3 regions of the Streptomyces sp. NPDC006314 genome follow, and region 1 is predicted to be linked to each of the others. Evidence: riboswitches for the same ligand, from Rfam matches in the RefSeq annotation. Region 1 holds a riboswitch; each other region holds the start of a gene.
The links. Region 1 has a riboswitch for thiamine pyrophosphate ahead of thiO (glycine oxidase ThiO). Riboswitches for the same ligand answer to the same signal wherever they lie in the genome.
Positions count from the first base shown of each region.

Region 1 (4,096 bases):
ACCGCGCCACACCAGGCGGTCGGCCGCGGCGTGGTGGCCGGCGTACTGGACGAAACGGCCGAACTGCTCCGACCAGAAGTACGGCACGGGATCGTAGACCGCCGGGGTCTCGCCGAGGATGTTCGCGGCGACCGTGCGGGGGCCCTGCAGGGCGTTGTCCCAGTGGTGGACGAGGAGCCGTTCGCCGTAGCGGGCCGAGGGGAAGGAGGCGCAGTCGCCGACGGCGTACACGTCCTCGGCACAGGTGCGCAGGTGGGCGTCGGCGAGGACCTCGCCGTGCGGGCCCAGCTCGATGCCGGAGCCGGCCAGCCAGCCGGTGGCGGGGCGGGCACCGATGCCGACGACGACGGCGCCCGCGGGCAGCCGCGTGCCGTCGGCGAGCACTACCGCGCCGGGCTCGACGTGCTCCACGCGCGCGTGGGTGCGCAGTTCGGTGCCGCTGTCGGCGTACCAGGCGGCCATGGGCGCGGCCACCTCGGCGGGCAGGGCACCCGGGAGCGGCCGCCCGGCGGCCTCGACGACGGTCACGGCGCAGCCCGCCTCCCGGGCCGCCGTGGCGAACTCGGCGCCGATCCAGCCGGCGCCGACGACCACGATGTCGTGCTGCCGGGCGAGCACGGGCCGCAGCCGTGCGGCGTCGTCCAGGGTGCGCAGCAGGTGCACGCCGGGCACTCCCTCGGTACCGGGCAGGGTGATCGGTTCCGCGCCGGTGGCGAGGACCAGGACGTCGTACGCCACCGGACCCGCCTCGGTGTCCAGCTCGTGCTCGGCGGTGCGCAGGCCCAGCACCTCGCAGCCGAGCCGCAGCTCGACGCCGAGCGCCTCGAAGTCCACGTCGAAGGCGGAGTCCTCGGCCTTGCCGAGCAGCACGGCCTTCGACAGCGGCGGCCGGTCGTAGGGCTGGTGCGGCTCGGCGCCGATGACGGTCACGGCACCCTTGAAGCCCTGTTCCCGCAGCGCGACCGCGGTCTGCACCCCGGCCATGCCCGCGCCCACGACGACCACGCGCCGTTCCGGTGACGGGCTCGCTCCCGTTCTCTGCTCGCTCACCCGATCACCATAGACAACTGATCGATCGTCAGTCAGTGGGTGTGCTCGGTGACCTGGTCCACCATGCTCGTGCCGGATCCCGGCCGTGACTCCCACTCCCAGGTCTCCTCCAGCCGCACCCGTCCGTCGGGCAGCTCCACGACCGCCGACACACAGTGCCCGGAGGCGGTCGTCCCGTCGGTCCTGAGCTGCACGTACCGGAAGTCCAGCCGGTCGCCCTCGCGGGTGCCGACCAGATGGCCGCGCACGACGTCACCGCCCGCGTACTCGGCCCAGATCCCGCCGTCCTGCTCGTGGTAGGCGAACCGGGTGCGGGTGCCCACCTGACCTGGGGCTTGGTCGGCGACGGGGGCGAAGGTCAGTCCGTCGAGCGAGCGGGCCATGGGCGGGGGCTCCCTTACGGGTGATGGGCGCTGCGGGCTAGGGTGGCCACCGTACAAGCACTCGCGGGAGCCCGGACGCACCGGGCTGAGAGGGAGGCTGGCGGCCTCCGACCGTACGAACCTGATCCGGGTCATGCCGGCGAAGGGAGGGGCTGGACGCCCATGTCGCCACGTACGTCCGACGTCCTCGTCATCGGGGGCGGAGTCATCGGCCTGGTCACGGCCTGGCGCGCGGCGCAGCGCGGGCTCGCCACAGCCGTGGTGGACCCCGAGCCCGGCGGCGGGGCCGCGCGGGTCGCGGCCGGGATGCTGGCCGCGGTCACCGAACTGCACTACGGCGAGGAGACGCTGCTCGCCCTGAACCTGGAATCGGCCCGCCGGTATCCGGACTTCGCGGCCGAGCTGGCCGAACTGACCGGCCGCGACCTCGGCTACCGCCGCTGCGGCACCCTCGCGGTCGCGCTCGACGCCGACGACCGCGCCCACCTGCGCGAACTGCACGCGCTGCAGCAGCGCTCGGGCCTCGAGTCGGTATGGCTGTCGGGGCGGGAGTGCCGGCGCCTGGAGCCGATGCTGGCGCCCGGGGTGCGCGGCGGACTGCGGGTCGACGGCGATCACCAGATCGACCCGCGGCGACTGGCGGCGGCCCTGGTGAGCGCGTGCGAGAGCGCCGGAGTGGAGTTCCACCGGGTGTGGGCCGAACGCCTCGATGTCGTACGGGACCGGGCCGCCGGCGTCACCACGGCGGACGGCACCGGGCTGCGCGCGGAGCAGGTCGTGCTCGCCGCCGGGAGCATGAGCGCACGACTCGCGGGCGTGCCGGACGCGCTGCTGCCGCCGGTACGGCCGGTGAAGGGGCAGGTGCTCCGGCTGACCGTGCCCCGCCGGTTCGCGCCGTTCCTTAACCGGACCGTGCGGGCCGTGGTCCGCGGCAGCCACGTCTATCTGGTGCCCCGTGAGAACGGCGAACTGGTCGTCGGCGCGACCAGCGAGGAACTGGGCTGGGACACGACGGTCACGGCGGGCGGCGTGTACGAGTTGCTGCGCGACGCGCATGAACTGGTGCCGGGGATCACCGAGCTGCCCCTCACCGAGACCCGGGCGGGGCTGCGCCCAGGCTCCCCCGACAACGCGCCGATGCTCGGCCCGACCGGCCTGGACGGGCTGCTGCTGGCGACCGGGCACTACCGCAACGGGGTGCTGCTCACGCCGGTCACCGGGGACGTCCTGGCGCATGCGCTGGTCGCCGGTGAACTCCCCGAGGTGGCACGCCCGTTCACGCCGAAGCGCTTCGGTGCCGTACCGCCGGAGCGGCCCGCACGCCTCCTGGAGCAGCCCGCATGACCATGTCCGTCACCATCTCCGTCAACGGGGAGCGCCGGGAGATCGCCCCGGGCACCGCTCTCGACTCCCTCGTCAGGACCCTCACCGCGGCGCCCTCCGGGGTGGCGGCCGCCGTCAACGAGACCGTCGTCCCGCGCACGCAGTGGGCGGCCACCGCGCTCGCCGACGGCGACCGCGTCGAAGTCCTCACCGCCGTCCAAGGAGGCTGACCCATGGCCGACGACCCCTTCGTCCTCGGCGGTGTGCCCTTCGGCTCCCGCCTGATCATGGGTACGGGCGGTGCGCCCAGCCTGGATGTCCTGGAGCGGGCGCTGACCGCCTCCGGTACGGAGCTGACCACGGTCGCGATGCGGCGGGTGGACCCCTCCGTGCACGGTTCGGTGCTGTCGGTGCTGGAGAAGCTGGGCATCCGGGTGCTGCCGAACACGGCCGGCTGCTTCACGGCCGGGGAGGCCGTGCTGACCGCCCGGCTGGCCCGGGAGGCGCTGGGCACGGACCTGATCAAGCTGGAGGTCATCGCCGACGAGCGGACGCTGCTGCCGGACCCGGTGGAGCTGCTGGAGGCGGCGGAGACGCTGGTCGACGACGGTTTCACGGTGTTGCCGTACACCAACGACGATCCCGTGGTCGCGCGGAAGCTGGAGGACGTGGGCTGTGCGGCGGTGATGCCGCTGGGCTCGCCGATCGGATCCGGGCTGGGCATCCGCAATCCGCACAACTTCCAGCTGATCGTGGAGCACGCGCGTGTGCCGGTGATCCTGGACGCGGGGGCCGGTACGGCGTCCGACGTGGCGCTGGCGATGGAGCTGGGGTGCGCGGGGGTCATGCTGGCCTCCGCGGTGACCCGGGCACAGGAGCCGGAGACGATGGCCGCCGCCATGAAGCACGCCGTGGAGGCGGGCCGGCTGGCCCGGCTGGCGGGGCGGATCCCGCGCCGCCACTTCGCCGAGGCCTCCTCCCCCACCGAGGGGCGCGCGCACCTGGACCCCGAGCGCCCCGCCTTCCAGTCGCGCGACAGTCACAGCTCTGCTGCATTCCGCCCCCGCGGCGGCGCAGGGGGCGGGAGTGTCGGCCGCCCCTCGTAGACTCCCCTGCGTGGATACGACCCTTCAGGACCCCCTCGTCGGGCAGGTGCTCGACGGCCGTTACCGCGTCGAAGCGCGGATCGCGGCGGGCGGGATGGCCACGGTCTACCGGGCCCTGGACACCCGCCTGGACCGCGTCCTCGCGTTGAAGGTGATGCACCCGACGCTCGCGGTCGACGGGTCCTTCGTCGAGCGGTTCATCCGGGAGGCGAAGTCCGTGGCCCGGCTCGACCA
Region 1 is NZ_JBEXRL010000009.1:286,360-290,455, forward strand. Features, by position in the region: gene ABZ079_RS19255 (FAD-dependent oxidoreductase) at 1-1,005, opposite strand, end outside; gene ABZ079_RS19260 (hypothetical protein) at 1,083-1,433, opposite strand; TPP riboswitch at 1,487-1,598, shown strand; gene thiO (glycine oxidase ThiO) at 1,596-2,777, shown strand; gene thiS (sulfur carrier protein ThiS) at 2,774-2,986, shown strand; partial or broken gene ABZ079_RS19275 (thiazole synthase) at 2,990-3,781, shown strand; gene pknB (Stk1 family PASTA domain-containing Ser/Thr kinase) at 3,873-4,096, shown strand, end outside.

Region 2 (4,096 bases), on a different contig from region 1:
CGCCAGGAAGGCGCTGCCGGCGACGACGGTCGGCAGCACGAACGGGACGGTGACGACGGCCCGCAGCAGCTGCTTGCCCGGGAAGTCGAGGCGCGCGAAGACATGGGCGGCGGGCAGCGCGAGCAACAGGGTGAGCGCGGTGGAGGCGAGCGCCTGCCAAGTGGTGAACCACAGCACGTGCCGGATGTCCGGCTGGGTGACGACGTCCGCGATCCGCCCGAACCGCCAGGCGCCGTCCACCTTCAGTCCGCGCGCGACGATCGCGGCCACGGGCCAGGCGAAGAACAGCGCGAAGAACGCGACGGGCAGGGCCATGAGCCCGAGCCGCGCCGCGCTTCTCCGCCGTGTCCCGGCTACCTCAGTACGAGTGACGTCCACGACTTGACCCACTGGTCGCGGTTGGCGGCGATCTTGTCCGGGGCCATGGTCCGGGGGTGCTCGGCGGCCGGCCCGTACTTCGTGAACTCGGCAGGAACGGCGGCACCCTTCACGACCGGGTAGACGAACATGTTGAACGGCATGTCCTGCTGGAACTCCTTGGTGAGCAGGAAGTCGATGAACGCCTTGCCGCCCTCGGTGTTCTTCGCGTTGCTCAGCAGCCCGGCGAACTCGATCTGCCGGAAGCAGGTGCCCGCGGCCACGCCGGTCGGTGCGGTACCGGGCCGCTTCTTGGTGTTGATCACCTCGGCGGGCGGGGAGGAGGCGTACGACACCACGAGCGGCCGGTCCCCGCCGGCCTTCTTGCCCCCGGAGGAGCCGGAGAACTCCTGGAGGTAGGCCTGCTCCCAGCCGTCGACGACCTTCACGCCGTTGGCCTTGAGCTTCTTCCAGTAGTCCTGCCAGCCGTCGTCACCGTACTCGGCGGCGCTGCCGAGCAGGAAGCCGAGACCGGGCGAGGAGGTGGCCGCGTTCTCGGTGACGAGGAGGTTCTTGTACTCGGGCTTGGCCAGGTCGGCGAAGGACCGGGGCGGGGCCAGCTTGTGCTCGCTGAAGTAGGCCTTGTCGTAGTTGACGCAGATGTCGCCGTGATCGACCGGCGTGACCCGGTGCTTGGCCCCGTCGAGCCGGTAGGCGGCGCCGACGGTACCGAGCCCCTTGGCCTCGTACGGCTGGAAGAGGCCGTTGTCGAGAGCCCGGGACAGCAGGGTGTTGTCGACGCCGAAGAAGACGTCGCCCTGCGGGTTGCCCTTGGTCAGGATCGCCTTGTTGACGGCCTGGCCCGCGTCACCGTCCTCGAGGGCCTTGACCTGGTACCCGGACTGCTTCTCGAAGTCCTTGAGGACGCTCTCGGAGACGCTCCACGAGTTGTGGCTGACCAGGGTGACGGTCTTGGAGTCCGTGGACCCCTTGGCGTCGCTCGAGCCGCACGCCGTCAACGCCGGCAGCGTGACCAGGCCGAGCCCGACCGCCATGGCCACGAAGGTCTTGTTGTGCACTGGATGTCCTCCTGGGGGTGGCCAGGAAGAGACGCGGCCCTGCCCGGGCTCCGCGAGGGAGGCCCGGGCAGGGCGCAACAGCTTGAGTGATGACCGAACTTCCTACCCAGAATGACCTGGGCGAGGTTCAGAGGGTCTGCGGCCCGTTTGCCGCACTCTCAGCGCTGTGGCGCTCCCCTGTCGGAATATGAAGATGTGTGGACGTGGCCAGATTACCGCTCGGTGGCCGCGAGCTGACCACAGGCCCCGTCGATCTCCTGGCCACGGGTGTCCCGAACCGTGACGGGCACACCGTGCGCGGCGATGGCCTCGACGAACGCCTTCTCGTCCGCCGGCCGGGAAGCGGTCCACTTGGACCCCGGCGTCGGGTTGAGCGGGATGAGGTTGACGTGCACGGGCCTGCCCTTGAGCAGCCGGCCGAGCCGGTCACCGCGCCACGCGTGGTCGTTGATGTCCCGGATCAGCGCGTACTCGATCGACAGCCTGCGACCCGACTTCTCGGTGTACTCGAACCCGGCGTCCAGCACCTCGCGCACCTTCCACCGCGTGTTCACGGGGACGAGGGTGTCGCGCAGCTCGTCGTCGGGGGCGTGCAGGGAGATCGCGAGCCGGCACTTGAAGCCCTCGTCGGCGAACCGGTGGATGGCCGGCACGAGCCCGACGGTGGAGACGGTGATCCCGCGCTGCGAGAGCCCGAGCCCGTCCGGGGCGGGATCGGTGAGCGCCCGAATGGCACCCACGACCCGGTTGTAGTTGGCGAGCGGCTCCCCCATCCCCATGAAGACGATGTTGGAAAGCCGCGCAGGCCCGCCGGGCACTTCCCCGTCCCGGAGCGCCCGCATGCCGTCCACGATCTGGTGGACGATCTCGGCGGTGGACAGGTTCCGGTCGAGCCCCGCCTGCCCGGTCGCGCAGAACGGGCAGTTCATGCCGCACCCCGCCTGCGAGCTGATGCACATGGTGACCCGGTCCGGATACCGCATCAGCACGGACTCGACGAGCGTCCCGTCGAACAGCCGCCACAGGGTCTTGCGTGTGGTCCCCTGGTCGGTCGACAGATGCCGTACGACGGTCATCAGCTCGGGAAGCAACGCCTCCTGCAGCTTGCCGCGCGCACCGGCGGGGATGTCGGTCCAGTCCGCCGGGTCGTGCGCGTACCGCGCGAAGTAGTGCTGCGAGAGCTGCTTGGCACGGAACGGCTTCTCGCCGATCTCGGCCACCGCGTCCTTGCGCTCGGCGGGCGTGAGGTCGGCGAGGTGCCGCGGCGGCTTCTTGGCTCCGCGCGGGGCGACGAAAGTGAGTTCTCCGGGCTTAGGCATGGCGCTTACCAGTGTCGCAGATCGACTCGGGTAGCCCAGGCCAGAGCGGGGTGGGGGCGGTCACCCGTGGGCACCGACTGTCAGCATTGGTTGGCCTCGGACGGCCCAGGGACGGCCCAGGGCGCGTGCTCGGGCGGTGGGATGGTCAGTAGCCTGCATCTCTGTAGGTAAGTGCGGCATGATCGCAGTCATGTCTTGAGGGGGACTGATGAGTGCCTGCATAGCTGCGGCCGTCTTCTTCGGCCTGCTGGGTCTGATCCCGGCCAGGAAGGCGCGAGGCGTCCGTCACCTCATAGCGCATGGCGAGCGCGCACCCGGTGTGTGCGACTACGTCACCTGGGACGACGGCGACGCGAGCGCCTGGTGTTCGTTCGTCACCCCGGACGGCAAGAGCAGACAGATTGTGGTTACAGGGTACGGATCTCCACGATTCGAGGCCGGCGACGTGGTGGAGATCGCCTACTGGAAGGGCAGACCGCGTACCGCGGTGGTGGTACAGGACGAGGAGAACTACTGGCGCACCCACCTCGTCGCTGCGATCGTCTGCTCCGTACTGGCCGGCGTTTTCGCGCTGGCCGCGATCTTGGCTGCAGCGCTCTAGGAGCTTCGGCAGCGCGACTGGTGATATCACCACAGCCAACCCGCCATTCGATGCCCGCTTGTGTCCCTGCTCCGAAGGCGTGACACAAGCGGTCCCGCCCGGCTCGTCGCCGAAGGCGCCCGGTTCCGGTCCTCCTGCTCCGCCGAGAAGGGCCCCTGGGCGTACGGCAAGGTCCTGACCGGCGCCGAGAGGGCAAGTCGGGACAGCTGGTCGGCCACGCGCACTCCGTCGCGAATCGCCCCGACCGCGGCCGCTACACCGCCTCCAGGTAGTCCCAGCCGAGCCAGCCGGGGTCGCCCGTGACGTGACCCGGGTGTCACCAGGTCACGGGCAGCGTCCTGGGGCCGCGGATCAGGCCCTGGCGCTGGAACTCGACCTCCTCGGGAGGCACGGCCAGCCGGATGCCGGGGAAGCGGGCGAGTACGGCGCCGATCATGACCTCGGCCTCCATGCGGGCCATGATGGCGGCCAGGCAGTGGTGCGGGCCGTGGCCGAAGGCCAGATGGGCGGGGCTCTTCCGGTCGAAGTCCAGGGCGTCGGGGTCGGGGAAGACCTCGGGGTCGCGGTTGGCGGCGACGTAGGCGTTGTAGACGACGTCGCCGGCCCGGATCAGCCGGCCGCCGACCTCGACGTCCTCGACGGCGACACGGGGGATGCCGACGCCGTTGCGGTGCGGGACGTAGCGGAACAGCTCGTCCACGGCCCGGGGCAGGAGTTCCGGCTCGCGCCGCAGCCGGTCC
Region 2 is NZ_JBEXRL010000014.1:102,129-106,224, forward strand. Features, by position in the region: gene ABZ079_RS24870 (iron ABC transporter permease) at 1-315, opposite strand, end outside; gene ABZ079_RS24875 (thiamine ABC transporter substrate-binding protein) at 354-1,436, opposite strand; TPP riboswitch at 1,518-1,625, opposite strand; gene rlmN (23S rRNA (adenine(2503)-C(2))-methyltransferase RlmN) at 1,649-2,755, opposite strand; gene ABZ079_RS24885 (hypothetical protein) at 2,964-3,356, shown strand; gene ABZ079_RS24890 (cytochrome P450) at 3,673-4,096, opposite strand, start outside.
Region 2: linked by a shared signal. The riboswitch ahead of ABZ079_RS24875 (thiamine ABC transporter substrate-binding protein) and the one ahead of thiO (glycine oxidase ThiO) in region 1 are both predicted to bind thiamine pyrophosphate.

Region 3 (4,096 bases), on a different contig from region 1:
CCGATACGGAGGTGCTGGGCGAGGTGCTGATCCGGCTTCAGGTCGGCGGTGACCAGGCTCTGTTCCGCTCGTCGGCCCCGCCGCTCGTGGCCTTTCTGGACCGCACGGACAAGCTCGTGCCGCTCGGTCAGGAGGGCGCGTTGGCCGATTTCGACGCCCATCTCGACGAGGCCCTGGACCGCATCCTGGCCGAGGAACAGAGCGCCGGCTGAAGCATCACGGCAGGGGACGCCGGGCACTTCGCTGTGGCGTGTGCAACGCGCAGGAACGCTTCTGCGCAAATCTGCATGGCGCGGACTCCATATAACGGTCGGCCTTGCCCGGTCCGCAGGACACGGCCGGCCGTGCCGGCTCACCGCTTGCGGCGGCGGCCCCGGCCGGCGCGGGCCGGAAGGCGCTGTACTCCGGTGGCTGCCGGGGCACCCGGTCCGGGCCGGTCGGCCGACACCACCAGCGCGGCGAGCGCGGTGGTGACCGGGACCGCGGCGACCAGACCGATCGATCCCACCAGCGTGCGTACGATCTCCTCGGCCACCAGCTCACTGTTGGCCACGGTCCCCACGCTGCTCTGCGCGATCGAGAACAGGAGCAGCAACGGCAGTGCGGCACCGGCGTAAGCGAGGACGAGCGTGTTGACGACTGACGCGATGTGGTCACGGCCGATGCGTATGCCCGCCCGGTACAGCCCGCGCCAGCCCATCGACGGATTGGCCTCGTGCAGCTCCCAGACGGCCGACGTCTGCGTCACCGTCACATCGTCCAGGACACCGAGCGAACCGATGATGACACCGGCCAGCAGCAGACCACTCATGTCGATCGACGGATACAGGCCGTGGATCAGACCGGTGTTGTCGTCCGTGTTTCCGGTGAGGGCGGCCCAGTCGATGAACTCCGAGCCGAGGATGCCGATCAGCAGGAGGGAGACCAACGTGCCGAGCACCGCGACGGACGTACGGGCCGACAGCCCATGGCACATGTAGAGCGCGATGAGCATGATCGCACTCGACCCGACGACGGCTACCAGCAGCGGATTCGAACCCTGCAGGATCGCGGGCAGGATGAACAGCGTCAGCACCAGGAAGCTCACGGCCAGCGCGATCAGCGCCATGACCCCGCGCAGCCGGCCCACCACGACGACCGCGAGCGCGAAGATTCCCGCGAGCAGCGCCATGGGGAACTTCCGGTTCACATCGGTCACCGAGTACTGCAGGTCCTTGGGCGCCGAGGGCTCGTAGGCGACCACGACCTTCTCACCCTGGTGCAACTGCCGTGACTGGTCCGGCTGCACGATCTCGGTGAACGTACGGCCCTTGTCCTTGCCGGTCTCGACCCGGATGGTCGCCTTCTTGCAGGTACCCCCCGCTTCCTGCACCGCCGAGTTGCCCTCGGCGGTGGAGGTGTCACTGGTCGGAGTCCCGCCGGAGGCGTTCACCGACTTGCAGCTCACCTCGACGACCCTGGTGACCGTGGCCTGCTGAGTCTGCCGGTCGAAGCCGACGCCGGTGCGCTTGTGCGAGGGGGCACCCCCGGGCCAGAGCACCACCAGACCGACCAGGACCGCCGCGGTGAACGGGACCAGGATCGCCGCGATGACCTTCCGCAGGTGCTGGGAGACGGGCGCGGCGGGACCGTGGCTGTGACCGTGCGAGTGCCCGTGCCCGTGCCCGTGCCCGTGCCCGTCGTCTCCGCCGGATCCCGTCGGGCCGGGTGCGCTGCCCCCGCCGGAGCCGTTCCCCTGGCCGTGTCCGGCGCCCGGCGCACGGCCGTCGTGGGCGCGTTCACCGCCCTGTCCGCCGCCTGGCCCTGAAGCGTCTCGGCGGCCCGGGTCGGGCGCCTGGTACGGGTACTGCTCCATCCTGGTCACCGCCCGATCATCGCAAGAACGGCAGAGGCCCACTGTTCACCGCGCCACAAATGACGCTAGCGTGGAGGCACCTTTGCACACGCGGGAGCTCGGAGCACCGGGCTGAGAGGGCGCTGACCTCCGTATACGCGATGTTTCACGTGGAACGAGCGCTGTTCCACAGGGAACGTCGGCAGACGGGAATCGCTGCGTCGACCGCCGAACCTGTTACCGGGTAATGCCGGCGTAGGGAGTAGGTCTCATGACCAACAAGGACGCACGCACGCCTGCCTCCGTCCAGGACGAGAAGTCCCAGGAGGCCGGGAAGTCCATCGGCTGGCACAAGGCGTACGTCGAGGGCTCGCGCCCTGACCTGCGCGTGCCGGTCCGTCAGGTGCACCTCACCAACGGGCAGTCGGTCACGCTGTACGACACCTCAGGCCCGTACACCGATCCACTCGTCGACACGGACGTCCGCAGGGGCCTGCCACCGCTGCGGGAGAACTGGATCATCGCCCGCGGTGACACCGAGGAGTACGCGGGCCGTCCTGTCCGTCCCGAGGACGACGGGATCAAGCACACAGCGCCGCGCGGCGGGCTGCGGAACCTGGACGCGGTCTTCCCCGGACGCCCGCGCCAGCCGCGGCGGGGTCGCGGCGGCGAGGCGGTGACACAGCTCGCATACGCGCGCCGGGGCGACATCACGCCGGAGATGGAGTACGTGGCCATCCGGGAGAACGTGTCGCCGGAAGTGGTCCGCGAGGAGATCGCGGCGGGTCGGGCGGTGCTGCCGGCCAACGTCAACCACCCGGAGATCGAGCCGATGATCATCGGCAAGCGGTTCCTGGTGAAGGTGAACGCCAACATCGGCAACTCCGCGGTGACCTCCTCCATCGAGGAGGAGGTCGAGAAGATGACCTGGGCGACCCGCTGGGGCGCCGACACGGTCATGGATCTCTCCACCGGCCGGAACATCCACACCACCCGCGAGTGGGTACTGCGCAACTCCCCCGTACCCATCGGCACGGTGCCGCTCTACCAGGCCCTGGAGAAGGTCGACGGCAAGGCCGAGGAACTCACCTGGGAGATCTACAAGGACACCGTCATCGAGCAGGCCGAGCAGGGCGTGGACTACATGACCGTTCACGCCGGCGTGCGCCTCGCGTATGTTCCGCTGACGGCCCACCGCAAGACCGGCATCGTCTCCCGCGGCGGATCGATCATGGCCGCGTGGTGCCTGGCACACCACAAGGAGTCGTTCCTGTACGAGAACTTCGAGGAGCTGTGCGAGATCCTCGCCGCCTACGACGTCACGTACTCGCTGGGCGATGGCCTGCGGCCGGGCTCGATCGCGGACGCCAACGACGAGGCGCAGTTCGCGGAGTTGCGCACGCTCGGGGAACTCAACCGGATCGCCAAGCGTTTCAACGTACAGACCATGATCGAGGGCCCGGGACATGTCCCGATGCACAAGATCAAGGAGAACATCGACCTTCAGCAGGAGATCTGCGATGAAGCTCCGTTCTATACGCTCGGCCCGCTGACCACGGACGTCGCGCCGGCGTACGACCACATCACCTCCGGCATCGGGGCGGCGATGATCGCCTGGTGGGGCACGGCGATGCTCTGCTATGTCACGCCCAAGGAGCACCTGGGGCTGCCCAACCGGGACGACGTCAAGACGGGTGTCATCACCTACAAGATCGCCGCGCACGCGGCCGACCTCGCCAAGGGGCATCCGGGCGCTCAGGAGTGGGACGACGCGCTGTCCGACGCGCGCTTCGAGTTCCGGTGGGAAGACCAGTTCAACCTCGCGCTGGACCCGGACACGGCACGGGAGTTCCACGACGAGACCCTCCCGGCGGAGCCCGCCAAGACGGCCCACTTCTGCTCCATGTGCGGGCCCAAGTTCTGCAGCATGAAGATCTCGCAGGACATCCGCCGGGAACACGGCGGCAGCCAGGCCGAGATCGAGGAGGGCATGGCCCAGAAGTCGAAGGAGTTCGCGGCCGCGGGCAACCGGGTGTATCTGCCGATGGCCGACTGAGAGGCGACGAGGGGGACAGGCCGAGGTGTCCGTCCCCCCCCGGGTCCCGGAAGCCGGTAACGGAAGGAGCACGACGGCGTCCGTGCGCGGACGAGATTCATAGGGTCTGCCGTGTGGGTGGGATCGATGTTGCCAACGGAGTGGCGGGCGCCGTCATCGGCATGCTGTTCGCGGTGCTGTTCCAGCAGCCTTTACAGGATGCGTGG
Region 3 is NZ_JBEXRL010000003.1:205,058-209,153, reverse strand. Features, by position in the region: gene ABZ079_RS06620 (SsgA family sporulation/cell division regulator) at 1-212, shown strand, start outside; gene ABZ079_RS06615 (YibE/F family protein) at 353-1,855, opposite strand; TPP riboswitch at 1,936-2,113, shown strand; gene thiC (phosphomethylpyrimidine synthase ThiC) at 2,106-3,890, shown strand; gene ABZ079_RS06605 (hypothetical protein) at 4,004-4,096, shown strand, end outside.
Region 3: linked by a shared signal. The riboswitch ahead of thiC (phosphomethylpyrimidine synthase ThiC) and the one ahead of thiO (glycine oxidase ThiO) in region 1 are both predicted to bind thiamine pyrophosphate.